Regions from separate parts of the Paenibacillus sp. 2KB_20 genome, predicted to be linked through region 2. Evidence: riboswitches for the same ligand, from Rfam matches in the RefSeq annotation. Region 2 holds a riboswitch; each other region holds the start of a gene.
The links. A riboswitch is a leader RNA that binds a small molecule or an ion and turns the genes downstream of it on or off. The one in region 2 is predicted to bind thiamine pyrophosphate.
Positions count from the first base shown of each region.

Region 1 (4,912 bases), on a different contig from region 2:
AGTTATGACCTATTTTAAGAGAAATGCGCAAGATTCGTGCAATGATTGCTCCAAATTCTACAAAAATCGACTTATATTGCTTTTAACAACCTATTGTCGATACTATGGTCATACATTCATCTACTCACCTTTTGATCCAAAAGCTGCAGCAGCATCGTCCGCTCTACATCAAAATGCCAGGGGGCGTTCCGTTCCTTCGCCGCATACATCGCTGCATCCGCACGACCAATCAGCTCCTGGTCATTTCTGGCATGATCTGGATAAACCGCAATACCGATACTCGGCGTGGTTCGGACCTCATGCCCTTCCAGCTCGTACGGCTCACTAAGCATCGTCCAGATCTCCTCCGCCATCCAGATCAGCTCCTGATCATCGCCTGCTGGATGGATCATGACGGTGAATTCGTCTCCACCTAAACGGGAAACCAAAACTCCCTTGGATTCGAGTGATTGAAGCCGGTCTGCAACCTTTCGTATCAACAAATCGCCGGCACGGTGGCCGTATCGGTCATTGACTCGTTTGAAACGGTTCATATCCATATACAGCAAGCCTACACGGGAACCTGTGCGGTCCGCCTCCTTCAGCGAACTTGACAGCCTTGCATTAAAATAACGACGATTATACAGACCCGTAAGATCATCGCGATGTGCCAGGGATTCACTCTGTATCAGACTTTCATGCAGTCGATCCAACAAGCGGTCGTTCTCGAACTGGATCAAAATCTGCCGGAATAGGATCAGGATAACGCACAGGGAAAGGCCGGTAAACAGTCCAGTCCACCCTCCAAAATGCTGCGCCATAAGGGCAAACATCCCGCCGAGCACACTGTAGGGAAGCAGGTACCTTACGATCAGGTTTCCGGTTGAACGAGGCTCCCGCTCGCCAACAGATGGATTACGGGTATCAGGAGCGGAATGTCCGCCTGCGAAACTAATGAAAAATACCGATAACGTATAGAGTGGATACAGGTAAGAGCGAACCTCGATATCCAAAAGATCAACGAGATAGATGTACAGAACATCTCCGGCAATAAATGTACTTCCGCCAAGACATAACAGGATGGCCGCCCATTTCCTTAACTGTCCGGTATTAAAATACAACACCATTGTAAAAAAAATAAGTACCATTGCGCACAGTGGATACAGCATGTCCACCCAAAGGTTTCCCCATACTGTCTCATGGGCCAGACCCTGAAGCTCAGGCTTGATGAAATATTCCCATCCTACCGTCATGACCGCTATGCCAACAATCACGATATCCAGCATAAACCGCAGCCCCCGAAACGAACCCTGAACATGCCGGAATAAATAAATGAGAGAACTTGCGAACAGGATAAGTTCGAGCCCCCAGAACAAATGGGTTAGAACTGACAGGAAAGCGCTCTCTTTTCCAAACCAGATATTGCATGCGTGGAGGGTTCGGGCCACTGCCTCCCCCATCAATCCGAGACTCACAATAAGCCAAAACCTGCGAAGATGAACCTCATAACGCCGACGGATCCGCATTAAATAAACGGAAGCGGCTGCAGGAGAAATAATGACTAGTACACGCTGAAGCGATAAAGCATCAGGCATCCACAGAGCGATCATTATCTGAATGAATGCATATATTATGGCGAGTCGAATCCACAGATGATCTGCTGGAGTTGGACTCATAAGCATTCCTCCTCGGCCAAAAGGTAAGCTGGTTCACTTTAAGTGTGTTAGGTCTTTTGAATTAACATATCTATTTCTCATGATACTTTTTGCCCACCCAAAAGTAAAGATGAGGAAATGAAAGAAAAATCATCTTATTAGTCCGTGCACGAACAACATAACACCCACTTGACGTATAGGAATTATATGATAATATTTCAGTCATATCTTATATGAATCGGAAGGGGTGTTGAACCATGTCACAGAAACGATTGGATCATGTTGGTATTGTTGTCCGGGACCTTGAAGCTACAATCGCCTTCTATACATCCGTAGTTGGACTTGAATTGAAGGATCGCCTGACCCATACCAATGGCGTCATCCAGCTGGCGTTCCTAGGATTTAACGGCAGCAACGAGACGGAAGTCGAGCTTATTCAGGGATACAGCGACACGCTTCCTTCGGAAGGAACTGTACATCATTTTGCAGTCAGCACGGATAACATTGAAGAGGAATATGCCCGTGTGCAGGGACTTGACGTTCCTCACTTGGACGAGGAAATCATGACGCTTCCGAACGGGTACCGCTATTTCTTCGTGCACGGTCCCGAAGGAGAATGGATTGAGTTTTTCCAGCGCTAACCTCTGCGTAGAAGCCGTATTCAAATACTTTATCTTGTGAAAGGTTCATAGCATCAATTAATTCTCCCATTGCATTAGTGTTCTAACAAAGACCTGTCACGTTCGCGCCTCTTCGAACTAGACAGGTCTGCTGTGTTAGGACTATAATAGCGGATGTAATGATCGAAACTTCATAAATACCGGGGGAGCTGGAATTTGGCCGGCTGAGAGTGTATCCGATATGATACTGACCCTTACACCTGATCTGGGTAATGCCAGCGTAGGAAGCCCATGTTTGCGGCAGCTTTTATTTGCCGTGGTATACACTTACGCCGTCATGCGTCCTGATATCATCAGGGCGTTTTTTTTGTGGAGTTGCGAGGTAATAGAAAGAGAATTCAAAGGAGAGAAGAAACGATGAAGAAGGGAAGATGGATTCCGCTGCTTCTCGCTTGCGTCCTGCTGATGGTTGCGTCCGGATGCGGTACAAGCGGAGAGAACAAGAAGACAGGCGCCGCAGGTGAGGACAGTCAGACTTCCGGGAAGCTCCGTGACGTACAGCTGATGCTCGATTGGTCCGCCAATACGAATCACACCGGCCTGTATGCAGCGAAGGAGCTTGGGTATTATGAGGAAGAAGGGCTTAATGTCCAGATCGTCCAGCCGGGAGCAGGCGGAACGGACACGCTGGTCGCATCCGGCAATGTGCCGTTTGGCATCAGCTATCAGGAAGGCGTAACGCTGGCCAGAACCCAAGGATTACCGCTCGTTTCCATCGCAGCGATCATTCAGCATAATACATCCGGCTTTGCGGCTCCCAAGGATAAAGGCATCTTGAAGGCAGGCGATTTTGAAGGGAAATCCTATGGCGGCTGGGGCTCGCCTGTGGAGGAAGCGGTTATGAAGTCCATCATGGAGATCGATGGCGCCGATGTCAGCAAGGTGAATATGGTCAATATGGGCGATGCCGATTATTTTACGGCCGTCAAACGCGACATTGATTTTGCTTGGATTTTCTATGCTTGGACGGGTATTGAAGCCGAGCTTCGCAATGAGCCGCTTGACATGATTTATGTGAAGGACTACTCCAAGCAGCTTGATTATTACACACCGGTGATCGTAACGAACGAGAAGCAGATCCAGGAAGACCCTGAGCTTGTCAAAGCGTTCATGCGGGCGACTTCAAAAGGATACGACTATGCGATTCAACATCCCGAAGATGCGGCAGCCCTGCTGACGAAGGCTGTTCCCGACCTGGATGCCGAACTGGTTCTAGCTAGCCAGAAATGGCTGAGCCCCCGTTATCAGGATGATGCATCCCGCTGGGGCGAACAGAAAGCCGAAGTATGGTCGGGGTACGCAGACTGGATGTTTGAGCGCAAGCTGCTGGAGAAGGAACTTGACGCTGACAGCGCATTTACCAATGAATTTTTACCGGAGAAGCCATAAGGTTATTTCTATATAAAAGAAGAGAGACGGCCTTTGCAGCAGGCCGCCTCTCTTCCATTACAATACAGCTTGCACGAAAGGATGAGTTTATATGGCGAATACTCTCTTGAGCATTCAAGTAATACCGAGAACGCCAAACGGGACCGACAGCATCCCTTATGTAGATGAAGCGATCAAGGTTATTCAGGAATCAGGCGTGAAATACGAGGTTCATGCACTCGAAACGACCATGGAGGGAGAGCTCTCCAAGCTGCTCAAGATCGTTGAGCGCATGCACGAGGCGCTGGTGAATGCGGGCAGTCCCAGCATCATATCCCAGGTCAAAATCGCGCATCATCCAAGCGGCATCAGTATGGATAAGCTGACTGAGAAATACCGTCCATGAGAAGCTGGTGGAGTTCTGTTTGGCCGCCCGTTGTGGCGGTTCTCTTCTTTTTGCTGGTATGGCAGGCGGCAGTATCCGTGTTCGACATTGAACCCTTTATTTTGCCTGCACCGACGGCCATCGGGCATGAGGCCGTTACCGGAGCTTCCGGCCTCTTCCAGCATACAGCGGCCACCCTGCAATTAACCCTGATCGGCTTTATAATCGGTACGGCAATCGGTCTAATCATCTCGCTGGCACTGCACATGGTGCCTTTTCTCAAAACCGCCCTTTATCCGCTTCTTATTCTTAGCCAAAATGTGCCGACAATCGCCCTAGCCCCGCTTCTCATGATTTGGTTCGGCTTCGGCATGCTGCCCAAGGTTATCGTGATTACGCTGGTCTGCTTCTTCCCTGTCGCTGTTGCGGCCCTGGATGGACTCGCACGTACCGACCGCACCATGATGAATTATATGCAGATGGCGGGGGCTACCTCGTGGCAAATTTTCACCAAGCTGGAGCTGCCGCATGCCCTTCCCTCCATCTTCTCCGGGATTCGAATTGCGGCCACCTATTCGGTCATGGGGGCGGTTATCGGGGAATGGATCGGCTCGGACCGGGGAATCGGCTACTACATGATGCTGCAAAAATCCGGCTACCGCACGGATCGGGTATTTGTTGCCATCCTGGTCATCGTCTTGCTCAGCCTGCTGATGGTGCTGCTGATCACCCTGCTGGAGAAACGGCTCATTCGCTGGAATCGAAAAGGTTGAGCCCCCTGTGAATAGACATTTCGAATCTTATATGAAAGGAGGCCATTTATCGATATGACACATCAAATCCCC
Region 1 covers NZ_JBFRHH010000002.1:159,422-164,333, forward strand. The annotation lists gene AB4124_RS06600 (diguanylate cyclase domain-containing protein) at 117-1,655, opposite strand; gene AB4124_RS06605 (VOC family protein) at 1,892-2,275, shown strand; TPP riboswitch at 2,447-2,558, shown strand; gene AB4124_RS06610 (ABC transporter substrate-binding protein) at 2,672-3,703, shown strand; gene AB4124_RS06615 (MTH1187 family thiamine-binding protein) at 3,795-4,088, shown strand; gene AB4124_RS06620 (ABC transporter permease) at 4,085-4,840, shown strand; gene AB4124_RS06625 (ABC transporter ATP-binding protein) at 4,895-4,912, shown strand, end outside.
Region 1: another riboswitch for thiamine pyrophosphate. It lies ahead of AB4124_RS06610 (ABC transporter substrate-binding protein); the one in region 2 lies ahead of AB4124_RS05080 (ECF transporter S component).

Region 2 (4,912 bases):
CATGCCGCGAATCCCGCGAATCGGGCGAACTCCTCGCACTTTCAAGGCTTGGCGGCGGATTACATATTCCTCCCACACCATGGGCAGCAGCCGGATCGAAGCCATGAAGCTGTAGGCATATTTGGGCGCCAGCCTCAGCTTCTGCATCAGGCTGTAGAATAAATCCACCGAGGACGTTGTCGTAACGAGCAGCAGCCCCTCCGAAGCAAAGGCAATTCCTTTAAAGCCCAAATGCAGCCCCCGGTAGAAGCTTTCTTCCGATACCCGGAACAATCCCCACTCCCACCAGATCGTCTCCCCCTTACCGAACAGCATCATGGAAGAGGCGGACGATATGAAGGCAAGCAGAAACGGAATAAAGAACAACAGCATTTTCCACGGCTTCACCCCGCTGAGCACCACCAGACAGACCATAAAGATAAGCGCCTGATACAAAACAAAATCAAGATCATGGGTTAACACCGTCATGAAAAACAGCACACAGATCAGTCCCAGCTTCACCACCGGATTCGCCCGGTGCAGCCAAGTGATCCGCACGGGGTTCCATATATTCATGCGTTCACCCCCGTGAGGCGATGATCGGCCGCGGCTAAGGTGCCCCGAGGATCGGCAGCGCCGTTTACTCTCTTAGCCGCCTGCTCGGATGCAATCCTGCCAGACCAGCGCGGGGAAGGCATGCTCGAAGTCAGCTGTCCCTCCCGGATTTCCCATATATGCGTGGCAACCCGCTGCGCGATCTCCATTTCATGCGTCACCATGAGAATGGCGGTTCCCGCGCGGCGCAGCTGCTCGCACATCTCCAGAATCGCGAACGTATTCCGCGCATCCTGTCCGAAGGTTGGCTCATCCAGGAGAAGGACGGATGGCTGTCTTGCCATGGCCGTAGCCACGCTCAAGCGGCGCTTTTGGCCTGTCGACAGCTGGTACGGATGCCTAGCCTCCATGCCCTTCAGTCCAAAGCGTTCAAGACAGCGGTCGGCCTGCACCTTCGCTTCCTCCGGCGGCACATGATCCACCAGCAGCGAGTAAACCACCTCATCACCGATGCGCTCCGTCAGGAATTGAAGCTCCGGATTCTGAAACACGAATCCGATTTGGCGCAGCTGCTGCTCTCTCTTCTTTCGCACCTTTCGGCGCTTGCCCTGAATGACCTCTTCCCCGCAAAGCACATAGGTCCCTTCGGAGCGCAGCAGCCCCATCAAACTTAACAGCAGCGAGCTTTTGCCTGCTCCGTTCGGCCCTACCACCGAAATGAATTGTCCCGGAACCACCTCCGCAGAAGGGAGAGCGATAACGGGTTTATCCCATCGGAGCCCTCTGAAATCCGCCAGTTGAATAACAGGCTCCCCACGCTGAGCGTACGTCGGAGCAGCCTCATGTACAAGATTACCCGACTCATCGCCAAACACGTCGACCAGAGCAAACAACTCTCTGCCCGCCCGGGTCTGCGCATAATCCTCCCATACGCCGGGATACCAGATTCCATAGGCTTGGAGTTCCTTCTCGTATTCAGCGAATATCGCTGCTGGGGGACCTTCGCCCAGAATTACCCCATCCGGGCTGAACAGCACGACACGATCCACATATTGGGCCATTTCTTCAATCCGGTGCTCCACGATGATCAGCGTACGCCCTTCCGAAACGGCCTTCACCGCGGACCAGATTTGCTCCCTGCCTTCCGGGTCGAGCAGCGCAGACGGCTCGTCAAGGAACAGCACTTCCGGCTCCAGCAGCAGAGCCGATGCCAGCGCAAGTCGCTGCTTCATGCCTTGAGACAGATGCCCGATCGGCATATGGAGCTCCTCAAGATCAAGCCCCACCTCGCGCAGGGCCGCCTGCATCCGCTCCTTCATCTTGTCGTGGGGGACACTTAGATTTTCCAGTACGAAAGCCAGCTCTTCATCCACGTACGGCATACAGAACTGGGTATCCGGATCTTGAAATACATAACCCCAAGAGCGTGGAATCAGCTGGGCCCCGCATTTCATCGGCACCTCCGTCGCGCGGGGAATCATCCCGCTAAGCACCTGCAGCAGCGTAGATTTGCCACAGCCGCTCGGACCGAGCAGCAGCACCTTCTCCCCGCGGACAGCCGAGAAGGAGAGGTCTTTGAACATCAATTGCTCCTCGCCCGGATACTTCAGGCGCAATCCCTCCACATACACGGCCGGTTCCGGAAGCATCTCAACAGACTGAGCCGGAACCGGGCTAACCGTGGCATTAGACATGGCGCGGATCATCCAGTGCTTCGTAATCCTTCTTCGACGCAGGACGGAGCAGTGATGTCACGCCCGTACGGTCAAGCGCTTTAGCCAGCAGGAGCATAAGAAGGCCTGCAATGACGGCGCCGCTAAGTACCCGCATACCGTATTTAGCGAGGAACATCCACGTCTGCAGGTCATCCGTATAGCTGTAATAGAAGTCCATGATCATCGAGCCGATGGCTGCGCCGGCACCGGCAATCGCCAGCGTCCACGCTGAGGTGCTCCGATAACGGAACGCCGCGAATACCAATTCAGCCCCCAGTCCTTGAATGACGCCATACAACAGTAGGGTCAATCCCCAGCCGCTCCCAAACAGCACTTCTACGTGGGCCGCCGCCACTTCCGCGATAATGGCCACTCCCGGCTTCCGGATCAACAAGTAAGCAAGCGTGGCTGCAGCGAACCACATGCCGTATAACAACTCATCCGCTTCAAAGAACAGCGGTTTTAATAGATTGTAAACCGAACCCCAGAAGTGATAAATGACGCCAAGCACCAGTGATACCAGTACCGTAACCAAAATATCGCTTAACCGCAGTCCTTTTCGGGGCTGAACCCCCAACTTCTCTTGCACAGACGTTCCCATAATAACACATTCCCCTCTCCACCTCTATTTTTGTGTAAACACAACAAAAAACCGTCTGGAAAAACGCGCAGACGGAAAAATAGGCCCTATGTAGGCAGGGTCGGATATTCTCTACGCTGGCATTACCCAGTTCAGATTAACGGTCAACAGCGGATAGCAGCTGCAATCTCAGCCTGATTCACTCAAGCCCCCGTATTCCTATTCGGTTTTATGTTAACTTTAAAATACACATTCACTCCGGAATAAGCAAGAACCTTTTTTCAAAAATGGCTATTTATTGATTTCCATCTCATTCTATGTCAATATCAGAGTGATTGGCTTTTCCACCAACGTTTATTGCTGACACCTATGCACAAAGGAGAATGACATGGCTAAACAATTGCTGCGTCTGATGACTGAGCTGTCTTCCCGCAAGTGGCTGTCCCGAATCATGGGGCATTGTTCCCACAGCCGGCTGAGCCGTCATCTAATACCTGCATTCATACGAATTTATCAAATTCCGGCGCACGAAGCGGAGAAAGAAATCAACGAATACCGCTCACTGAACGAGTTCTTTTCCCGCCGGTTAAAAATAGGCCTCCGCGCCATAGATGACACCGCCGACGCCATGGTAAGCCCAGTCGATGCCACAATTTCGGCAATGGGCGTCGTCAACGCCGGTACCATTCTGAGCGTTAAGGGACAGGATTATACCTTGAGCGAGCTGCTCGCGAAATCACCGAGAATGGAAAACTACATCCACGGTTATGCATTTGTATTGTATTTAAGCCCGACCGACTATCATCGCATTCATTCCCCGGTAACCGGTGTTCAGGCGGAAAGCGAGCATTTGAAGGGACGCGTTTACCCCGTGAACGATTTTGCGATGACCCATATCCGGAATGTGCTCAGCCGCAATGAGCGCCTCATTACCTATATTGCGCATGAGTTCGGCGAAGTTGCCGTCGTGAAGGTCGGAGCCATGAACGTAAGCAGCATCCGTTATGCTGACGAGAACGTGAAGAAATACGAAATCGGCGATGAACTCGCGTACTTTGAATTCGGCTCTACAGTTGTACTTTTGACGGAGAACGGCACGTTTACCCCTCGAGGTGACCTAGAACCCGGCTCCAAGGTGAAGATGGGAGAACTGCTCGGTTTGCTTCACCCGTCCCCAGCCAGAAAAGGGTGATTCCATCTACCTTACCAAACATCGCATGACAAGTTAAGGCCATAAATCATTGGCTGCATGAATGATTAACGCCGACCCAGCATCCGATAAATGATCCGCTGAAACAGCCGATCCGGCAGTACGCCCTTGATCCATGCGGTCGCCCGCGTGCCTCGGGGCAGCATATAGCGGAACCTGGGCTTAGCCATGGACGCAATTTTTGCCACAAGCCTGGCTACCTCCTGCGGATCCCCGCTTCCCCTGGCTGTCCGCTCGGAATAGTCCAGCACGCCCTTCAGCAGACCGCTGTAGGGTGATCCTTCCTTCACCGTAAGCTCCCCAAAGCTTTTGTTCCAGATCGGCGTACCATAGGCACCAGGCTGGATCAGCACGACATCAATGCCAAAGGGCATCACTTCCATGGACAGGCTTTCGCCAAACCCTTCCAGCGCAAATTTGGAGGACGCATAGGGTCCATAACCCGGAAATCCGACCACGCTGCTCATGAGAATGATTTTGGATTTTCCGGTTCGCCGGAGCAGCGGCAGCATATGCTGTGTCACCGATACGGTCCCGAAAAAATTCGTCTCCATCTGCTTTCGCCAGCCGCTGAGCGGCACTTCCTCCACCATGCCGCCTACCGCTTCCCCGGCATTGTTAACCAGCACGTCCAACCGGCCATACCTCTGCTCCAACTCCAAGGCAGCGGCCTTGACTTGTTCCTCGATGCAGATATCCAGCTGGAATACGTGAATACGCTTGGCAACATCGGCTTGTTCGGCTCGGGCCAACAGTTCTGCAGCCGTCTCCGGCCTGCGCAGACCCGCTGCCACGTCATAACCTGCTTTTGCCAGCTCCAAGCTGATGTGCAGTCCGAACCCGCTCGACGCGCCCGTGATCAGCGCAACCTTT
Region 2 covers NZ_JBFRHH010000001.1:1,074,303-1,079,214, forward strand. The annotation lists gene AB4124_RS05070 (energy-coupling factor transporter transmembrane component T family protein) at 1-555, opposite strand, end outside; gene AB4124_RS05075 (ABC transporter ATP-binding protein) at 552-2,228, opposite strand; gene AB4124_RS05080 (ECF transporter S component) at 2,221-2,850, opposite strand; TPP riboswitch at 2,942-3,054, opposite strand; gene asd (archaetidylserine decarboxylase) at 3,218-4,021, shown strand; gene AB4124_RS05090 (SDR family oxidoreductase) at 4,087-4,912, opposite strand, start outside.

Region 3 (4,912 bases), on a different contig from region 2:
CGTACCTGGTGTCCGTTAACTCTCATAAATAGCACCTACTCAGCCAAATAACGTATCCTCAGTCCATTACGCTCAAGGAGTAGCACGAAGTCCAGTAGATCATCAGTAGCCAAGACCAGCAAGTAGCACCAAGATCAGCAGCAGCACCAATACCAGTAGTAGCACCAAGATCAGTAGTAGCCAAAACCAGCAAGTAGCACCAAGCCAGCAGGTAGCAACAAGATCAATAGTAGCACTCAGACCAGCAGTAGCGATAAGACCACCTGTCAACGGACTCCAGATCCCTTATTTCTCAAATTGCCCCCGATTTTTAAATCTAACGGACACAGGATCCCTTTTTACCACAATTACCGGCCCATTTGCCATCATATTCTATGAATAACGTACCTGGTGTCCGATAACTATCCAAAATCACACCTTCTCAGCCAAATAACGTATCCTCAGTCCGTTACGCTCGAGGAGTAGTACCAAGTCCAGTAGATCATCAGTAGCCAAGACCAGCAAGTAGCGCCAAGACCAGCAGTAGTAACAAGACCAGCAAGTAGCACCAAGCCATCAGCAGCACCAATACCAGTAGTAGCACCAAGATCAGTAGTAGCCAAGATCAGCAGTAGCACTCAGACCAGCAGTAGCGATAAGACCACCTATCAACGGACTCCAGATCCCTTATTTCTCAAATTGCCCCCGATTTTTAAATCTAACGGACACAGGATCCCTTATTACCACAATTACCGGCCCATTTGCCATCATATTTTATAAATAGCGTACCTGGTGTCCGATAACTATCCAAAATCACACCTACTCAGCCAAATAACGTATCCTCAGTCCGTTACGCTCGAGGAGTAGTACCAAGTCCAGTAGATCATCAGTAGCCAAGACCAGCAGTAGCACCAAGAACCAGTAGCACCAATACCAGCAGCAGCCTCAGCTATACACGCTGTGTTACCCCGGTTTCTACCTCTAAACCATAGCTACTCTGAGTTCCCGCCGGCCCCAACATCGATTATAATCCGAGCCATCCATGCATACCCCTAGACACCGAGTCCATCCGTGCCCTCCTGTTATACTGCTATTGCTTCACTTCATATTTTACGAAATCTTCACCACAATCTCCGCACCGGCAACATAGGTCATCGCTTTGATGTATTCCGGGTCTTGGGCACGCTGTTCCACTTCTTCCGGAGTGAGGTCCTCCATTCGTGTCTGTACCCACCATAAGTTGCCGAACGGGTCCCGTACCCGTCCCACCTTGTCGCCGAAGAACAAGCTCGTTGGCTCCGTCACCGAGACGGCTCCTGCGGCCAGCGCTTGCTGATACACATCTTCGCAATCCTCAACATATAAACGGAGGTATGCCGGGCTATCCGGCCATTCCGGTTTCGCGTCAAACATCATGACGACGGCATCCCCGATTCGGACCTCGGCATGGCCGATGATACCATCACCAACATAGACGCGCGCTAACTCTTCAGCTCGAAAAGCCCGCTGCAGTAAATCGATCAGCGCTGCGGAGTTTCTTGAGATGATCCATGGTGTCACGGAGGTGTAGCCGTCCGGAATGGGCTTAACCGCTTTCGATGGGTTCGTCATAAATACGCTCGCTCCTTTAAACTTCATTTATTTGCATAACTCTTATGTACTCACTATGTTGGGGAATACATGACAACCAAACGTCAGTGTTCCCGTGACAAGTTTCGGCCGCCGGCGTTTTTTGCGAATAACCTCAGCCACCGAAAAACATCATGATCACCCGGGTATGGGAGGGTTCGAGCGTGGGCTCCGCCCACGAACAGTTAACATTTGACAGCATCCATAAACCTATGTACAGTATTAGACAAAAGAATAGGAAGTCCACTAGGGGAGCCGTTGGCGGCTGAGACAAGAGTATATCTTGGACCCTTTGAACCTGATCTAGTTCGTACTAGCGTAGGAAAGTGGAGCCTTCGTATATGAGGTCTCGGTGCGTTTTTTGGCGCACTCGGGCTTGTTGACGAAGCCGCTCCAGTTTTCGGGGGCGGCTTTTTAGCGTTGCCTGGAAAGTCGTGTCTTATGGACTTCCTGCTCTTCAATATGTTGGAGGTGGGACAACAATGAGTTTCACGCAAGAGCTCCGTCAGCAGGCGGAAGGAATTTTTCAAGCAATCTTCGATCATCCCTTCGTAAAAGGCATTGCCGGGGGGAACCTGGCGCGGGAACAGCTGATTCACTATGTGAAGCAGGATTTTGAGTATTTGAACGCCTACATGCGGATCTACGGAATCGCCATATCCAAATCGACCAGCAGGGAAGAGATCGCCACCTTTAACGAACAGATATCATTCATCCTGCACAGCGAGGTGCACCCGCATCAGAATTTGTGCGCAGCCGCGGGGGTGACCTACGAAGAGCTTCAAGGGTATCCACTGGCTCCGTCCGCGCATCATTATATCCGTCATATGCTGACAGTGGCGCACGAGGGCAGTCTAGGCGAGATTATGGCCGTACTACTTCCTTGCCCGTGGACGTACCTGGAGATTGGCTGCAAGCTGCTGGATGAAGTGAAGCCGGATGAATCCCATCCGTTCTATGACTGGATTAATTTCTATGGCAACCGTGGGGAAGACGCGACAGCCAAGTTCTGCAAACGTGTCGATGAATGGGCAGAGCGCGCGACGGCAGCCGAGCGGGAACGGATGAAGGAGCATTTCATGCTGAGCTGCCAGCTGGAGTATATGTTCTGGGATATGGCATATAAGCAGGAGGAATGGCCGGTGCCGCTGCAGGCTGCGGTGCTGTAAGGAGTCATAATAAGCACATAAATTCCAATATAGATAAGAGAGGCGATTCATATGCATGCATGGGAAAAAGAGGTTTCGGCGCTTTTAACGAAGGTACAGCAGACGAGCCCCCTCGTTCACAATATGACAAACGTGGTGGTTACGAATTTTACGGCTAACGGCTTGTACGCGCTGGGCGCGTCGCCGGTCATGGCTTACGCGCCGGAGGAAGTGGCGGATATGGCCGCCATAGCGGGCGCGCTCGTGCTGAACATCGGCACGCTGAACCGCGAGCTGGTGGATGCGATGATCATCACCGGACAATCGGCGAATGCACATGGCGTCCCGGTCTTGCTGGACCCGGTCGGTGCGGGAGCGACCCGTTTTCGGACGGAGTCGGCATTGCGGATCCTAAGCGAGGTGAAGGTTTCGCTCGTGCGCGGGAATGCGGCTGAAGTCGCTCACCTTGTCGGGGAGGCGCGCGAGATCAAAGGCGTAGACGCTGGCAATAGCGCAGGCAGCAATCATCTAGAGCTGGCTGTGCGGGCTGCCCGCGAATTAGGCACAATCATGGCCATTACCGGTGAAGAGGACGTGATTACCGATGGAACCGAAGTGCGTATCATAACCGGCGGGAATGCTCTGCTCACGAAGGTCACCGGCGCAGGGTGCCTGCTGACCTCGGTGCTGGGTGCCTTTGCGGCAGTGGAAGCAGACCTGCTGCTTGCGGGTACGGCGGGTCTGGCCTTCTACGGGGCCGCGGCGGCGAGAGCTGCGGAATGCACGGCGGACCAAGGACCGGGAAGCTTCCAGATTGCTTTCCTGGATGAGCTGGCAAAACTTCATCCAGGCTCGTTGGCGGGATATGCCGCTGTCCGGGAAGCGGGAACGGCTGCCGCCGGTGGCGCACGATGAGCAAGACTCGCGTGCCCCGGGCACTGACGATTGCCGGGTCCGACAGCGGCGGCGGCGCCGGCATTCAGGCCGATCTGAAAACCTTCCAGGAGCTCGGCGTATACGGCATGTCGGCGATTACCGCGATCACGGTGCAGAATACCTTGGGGGTTCACGGCGTATATCCGCTTCCCCCAGAGGCAGCAGCCGAGCAGATGGAAGCGGTTGGCTCAGACCTCGGAGTAGATGCATTGAAGACGGGCATGCTGTTCAACGCCGAGGTCATTCGGCTGGTTGCTGACCGGATTCGGGCATTCGGCTGGGGGAAGGTCGTTGTCGATCCCGTGATGATTGCCAAGGGCGGAGCGGAGCTGCTGCAAAGCGAAGCGGTGCAGGCTTTAAGAGAAGACTTGCTGCCGCTGGCCTTGATCGTCACCCCCAATATACCGGAGGCCGAAGTATTGGCGGGGATGCGTATCCGCACGATGGAAGATCGGAAGGAAGCGGCCAGACGTATTCATGATCTGGGGCCCAAGATCGTTGTGATCAAAGGCGGCCATGATGAGGGAATGCTTGGAGCCGGTGAAGGTGCGGATCGCGAAAGAGACAGGGGACCCGCTATAGCGGCGGATACGCAGCAGGAAGAGCAGCCTTGGTCCGAATTAACGAATGACCAAACGAGAACTGCCATTCCCGCCGGGGAGTTGCGTAGGCCCCGTCCTTCCATTTTCAAGGGCGACGGTCCTCCGGGCAGTCCTCCGGTCATGGACCTCGTATACGATGGCACTGCCTTCTCCGAACTATACGGTAAAAGAATTCATACCGTTCATACGCATGGTACCGGCTGTACTTTCTCTGCCGCCATCACTGCAGGCCTGGCCAAAGGCTTGAGTGCATTCGATGCGATTCAGAGCGGGCGCTTATTCATTCAAGCGGCCATTGAGGACAGCTTGAATCTGGGACAGGGACAGGGTCCGACAAATCATTGGGCGTACAATCGGCGCCGTCAGGAGGTGCTGCGATGACGGGCAGAGTGACACCCGAAATGATGAAACAACATTTACGGATGTACCTCGTGCTTGGCAGCGTGAACTGTATCGAAGAGCCAAGCCGGATTGTGCAGGAGGCATTGGCTGGTGGCGCGACCTTGGTCCAGTTTCGTGAGAAGGGACATGGCTCGCTTGTTGGCGAGCCGATGATCCAGTTGGCTCGCCGGATCCAGGATCAGTGCCGCCAAGCGGGCGTACCCTTCATCGTCAATG
Region 3 covers NZ_JBFRHH010000005.1:341,521-346,432, reverse strand. The annotation lists gene AB4124_RS16105 (VOC family protein) at 1,090-1,590, opposite strand; TPP riboswitch at 1,847-1,950, shown strand; gene tenA (thiaminase II) at 2,091-2,777, shown strand; gene thiM (hydroxyethylthiazole kinase) at 2,829-3,671, shown strand; gene thiD (bifunctional hydroxymethylpyrimidine kinase/phosphomethylpyrimidine kinase) at 3,668-4,675, shown strand; gene thiE (thiamine phosphate synthase) at 4,672-4,912, shown strand, end outside.
Region 3: another riboswitch for thiamine pyrophosphate. It lies ahead of tenA (thiaminase II); the one in region 2 lies ahead of AB4124_RS05080 (ECF transporter S component).

Region 4 (4,912 bases), on a different contig from region 2:
ATAGGATATATTTACCATGATTATAGCATCGACAGGCAAAACTAGATATAACGAATTGACAAAAAGTGTTGGATTAGGTCGAAAGGACTGAAATTGAGGAGGGAGAGGGGATACGCAGCAAATATGCGAATCCCCACTTGATGCACAGATATGAAGTGATTTTATTTTACAGCCCGGAATAAGGCGGAAGCGAGATAATCGGTATTATCCAGGATCATGCGGTCATGCTTGAACAACGTTTCCCAGAGCGCCACATCGAACAGGAGTCCTTTATCGCGCTGTTCAAATGTATCCAGATGACGTGTTTGCTCTTCCTTTAACTGGTCATTGAAGTGGTTGTACTCCAGAACTTCTTCCTGTTTAAACCCGCAAGCCAAGAGGGAGTCCGCCCATTCTTCCCTCATCATGAGATTAGGAATTCCGAAGAATTCGAGCAGTTCCTGAAGTTTTGCCTCCGGCATGGGTTTATCAAGCAGCAATTCTCTGTCCTGCAGGACGCCCCCATGATCCAGAACGCGATAATATTCGGGCAGTGATTTCGTAGTATCCGTAAATACGGTAACGGATTCGGCCATGATTAGGTCGAATTGGTTGTCCTCGAAAGGCAATGCGCATACATCCGCTTGTTGGAACTGCACGTCGATTTCCATCGCTTCGGCTCTTGCACGGGCTTTTTTGATCATATTTTCGTTCAGGTCAATGGCTGTTACTTGATACCCCATCTCCGAAAGATGGCATGCAGTTCTGCCCGTTCCACACCCGACCTCCAAAATGCGGCTGCCCGGTTGAATGGGATAATTCTTCAGCATTCGGAGGGTTGCCTCGAATCCTCCCGGGTGGGCACTGCCCATACCTAATTTGGAGAGCATATGAATATAGTTCATCTCATCTATCCCTTCTTCCTTGTCATCAACATGAGGGTAATCGTTTATTTATTTACCATATGATTCAGGTACGTTTAGGGTTTTAGCTGAATTAGATATTTTGAGCCCTTTTTTCGGGAGGATCAGAATTATACTGGAGGAAACGTCATGAGGATGGAACCGGTAGAGGCAGCGGAACGCATCATACAATACGATTATCCCAACTGTTTGCTTGCTGTGCTTGGCGGCAGCGCGAGCAGAGGTGAACATAATGAACAATCCGATTTGGACCTCATAGTCATTGAACGGGATGGTCATGATTTCAGCAGGAAGACGATAGAGGCACATGGGTGGATCGCGGAAATATTTATATTGTCTTTATCCTCCTACCGCGAATATTTCGATGAGGGAGTGATCGCGGCGAATCCTTCATTGCAGCGGATGGTCGTAGAAGGGACGGTGCTGCACGCGCTGCCTGAGGGGGAAGAGGTGCAGGCGGAAGCCCGAAGCGACTTGAATTACGGACCCATGCCCTTGACGCTAACCGACATTAACGAATACCGTTATATGCTAACCGAGTACCTGCTGGATTTGCAGAGTCCCCGAAGGGATGCCGAAAAGTGGTTTACGGTGCACAAAATAGCGGCGATTCTCTGTGATTTTGTACTTAGGGTGAACCGGGAGTGGACGGGTGAAGGGAAAACGCTGTTCCGTCTGTTCAACCGCTATGACTCGATCTTGGGAGAACGATTGGAAGCAGCGCTCACGGCGATGTATCGCCAGGATGATCCTTCAGTTCTTATGGCATTCACCGAGGAAATGCTCCATCCGTACGGAGGCAAGCTTCTCATTGGTTATGAGGAATAGAATAAAAAGAGGGGTACATTAGCCGTGACACTAGCACGAGACGGGAAATACTATAATAGCGTGATTACATCACGTCATTCTTTAAATCCAGGAGGGGATCTTCATGAGCGGAGTATATGGCGGCGGTGGATGGAACAATTCAGTAGGAATTATTTTGGTTCTCTTTATCCTGCTCGTAATTATCTTGAGTGCTTGGGTTTAAACCGTCAAGATTCTTGGCAGTAGTGACAGGAAGCCCGGCGCTTGCCGGGCTTTTGTATGCCTCGATGAGGCTCAATTCGATGCGGCTTTGACCGAAGGGCTGTGTGCGGATACAACCGCAGTCATGACCAAATGGCTGCTGTCGGATTGAATCGCATGTAAAAAAGCCTCTTCAAGGGATCCAAACACCTGGGCCAGTGACCCATCCAATCGGCTGGCGTAATGAACGCTTCCGGCGAATGTCCCGGCTGCCTTCGTACGATTAACTTCACCGTAGATGACATCCATGTAGTCATCGGTACCCATGGGGTAAAGAGCGAATTGGCAAGCAGTCTCAATATCGGCATGTTCCCCGATGTCGTTGTTTAAGAGAGTCGAATCCTCGGTCATATATACATCGGCGTCCGTATCTCCGGGGCAACCGATGGAATAAGTACCATTAAAAACGGTATGCACGCCACTCGCTGCAGCATAGGCGAATATCGCCCTTGTCACATCAAAGACATGCTCTGCACGTCCACGAATACAGGTGCTCACATCATCTGTCTGAATCCATACCTTCCCCGTATCCACGGAATGTAGTGCGCCCATGATGACCTCCACAAACCGGTCCGTCATGGGAAATACCGAGAACCGGCACCCGACGATCCGACTGGTTCCGCACACAAGCTCATTCATTGTTATTTCCTCCCCATGATATAAGTCCACGCAAAAAAACCGCACCCCGTGAAGAAAGTGCAGTTATGCCTACGAAAAGAAATAAACATAAATGCTACACTTCCCCACGCTAGTATGACCTAGATCGGGTGTTAAGGGTTAACGGCAAACCGCCGTCTCTCAGCACATGGCACCCCTAGTACAGCCAACAACCTATGTAGTTGGTTATCGCAAGTTTGCCCGGAGCTTCTGTTATCTTAGAAGTTCGAGGGTTCTTACTTGACTAATTGTATCGCTTAGTGATCGGTTTTTCAATCTTTGCCCATTATAAAAGGACCGCCTATCCAAGTTGCGGGAACTTAGGGAGGCGGCCTTTTTTCATCTATTTAATTAGTTGTATACTTTTACGCGATCTTCAAGCGGTGCAAATTCTTTCTCGCCTGGTTCAGCAACCGGCTTACCGAAAGGCATTTGAGCAAGCAGCTTCCAGCTTTCCGGGATGTTCCATTCGGATTTTACTTTTTCGTCGATCAGCGGGTTGTAGTGCTGCAGGGATGCACCCAGACCTTCTGCTTCAAGGGATGTCCATACTACAAATTGCAGCATGCCGTTGGATTGGTTGGACCAAATCGGGAAGTTGTCGGCATAAGCGGCAAAGTTCTGTTGCAGCCCGGCAATGACGTTGTTGTCCTCGAAGAACAATACCGTACCGTAACCAGCGCGGAATGCACCCATTTTTTCGGCAGTGGATTTGAATGCTTCTTCATCGCCAACGACTTCCTTCAGGATGCCTTCCGTGATGTTCCACAGTTTATCATGCTGTTCGCCAAGCAATACAACGACGCGTGCACTTTGAGAGTTGAAAGAAGACGGGGTATACTTAACCGCTTCGTTTACGATTTCCTGAATACGCTCGTCCGAGATAACGGATTCTTTGCTAATCCCATAATAAGAACGGCGACTTTTGAGTGCAGTTGAAAAATCTTTAGACATTGAAAAAAAACCTCCTGGTGTAATCGAATTTGCATACGCCTGATAAGAAGATGTCCTTTACTTCAAGCAAATATGCATGTTGCTTATTTAGCAATATTTTTAATTATCATTCCATATTAACTTACGTTTAGTTAGGAATAATATTTATGTTAGTATATTAATATAACTTAGAGTAATTGTCAACGACTTTTGATTAAATATAATTTCCCTTATCTATTAAATATGAATTGAATCCGTTTGGCTTTTTGAGAAGCTTCATTATATGGAGGTTTAAACGAAAGGAGTGCTTCCTACCTGAGGATATTAGCTATGTCTTCTCGAAACTTCATATTATGAACAATTCATGAACAAAATATACAAGTATGAACAAATTAATTGATTTTGATTCTCAATTACACTTGTCGAGCCAGAATGAGGATGATATAATGCATATCAGAGCGCGATTGATAATCAATCTCAATGAGAATGGCGTTGGAAATTGCGAGATCCCGGATATTTTAGAGACATACGCATAGAAGGAAGAGCCATGAAGATTAGATACTTATTTGCAGCCGTTGTGGTACTCTCGATAATCTCATTATTTATTGGAGTTAAAGATATCTCTCCACTGCAACTGTTCTCGATGACAGAACAACAACAGCATATTATGCTTGTAAGCCGGATTCCTAGGCTTGTCAGTCTTATATTGGCGGGTGTCAGCATGAGTATCTGCGGATTGATCATGCAGCAGCTCAGCCGCAATAAGTTTGTATCGCCGACCACGGCAGGTACGATGGACTCTGCCAGACTGGGGATTTTGGTAGCCATGCTCGTCTTCACGACAAGCGGTCCGCTTATCAAAATGCTCGTGGCATTTGTATTCGCTCTGGCAGGAACCTTTATCTTCATGAAGATACTGGATCGGATTAAGTTCAAGGATGCGATCTTCATCCCGCTCGTAGGGCTGATGTTTGGTAATATCGTGAGTTCGATAGCCACCTTCTTTGCATACAAATATGATCTTATTCAGAATATGTCCGCATGGCTTCAGGGTGATTTTTCCATGATCATGAAGGGCCAGTATGAAATGCTCTATATTAGTATCCCGCTTTTGATTCTGGCGTATCTGTTCGCCAACAAGTTTACGGTGGCCGGAATGGGAGAGGAGTTTGCAACCAACCTGGGTCTTCACTACCGGAGAGTTGTGAATCTGGGATTGGTCATCGTGGCGCTGGTTACGGCATCTGTTGTGCTGACGGTCGGCGTGATTCCGTTTCTTGGTCTGATCATACCTAATATTGTCAGTTTGTACTTAGGAGACCACTTGAAAAAAAGCCTTTCGCATACCGCGC
Region 4 covers NZ_JBFRHH010000007.1:186,883-191,794, forward strand. The annotation lists gene AB4124_RS19740 (class I SAM-dependent methyltransferase) at 162-884, opposite strand; gene AB4124_RS19745 (nucleotidyltransferase domain-containing protein) at 1,032-1,730, shown strand; gene AB4124_RS19750 (sporulation protein YjcZ) at 1,834-1,932, shown strand; gene AB4124_RS19755 (YkoF family thiamine/hydroxymethylpyrimidine-binding protein) at 2,004-2,609, opposite strand; TPP riboswitch at 2,694-2,796, opposite strand; gene AB4124_RS19760 (nitroreductase family protein) at 2,979-3,581, opposite strand; gene AB4124_RS19765 (ABC transporter permease) at 4,108-4,912, shown strand, end outside.
Region 4: another riboswitch for thiamine pyrophosphate. It lies ahead of AB4124_RS19755 (YkoF family thiamine/hydroxymethylpyrimidine-binding protein); the one in region 2 lies ahead of AB4124_RS05080 (ECF transporter S component).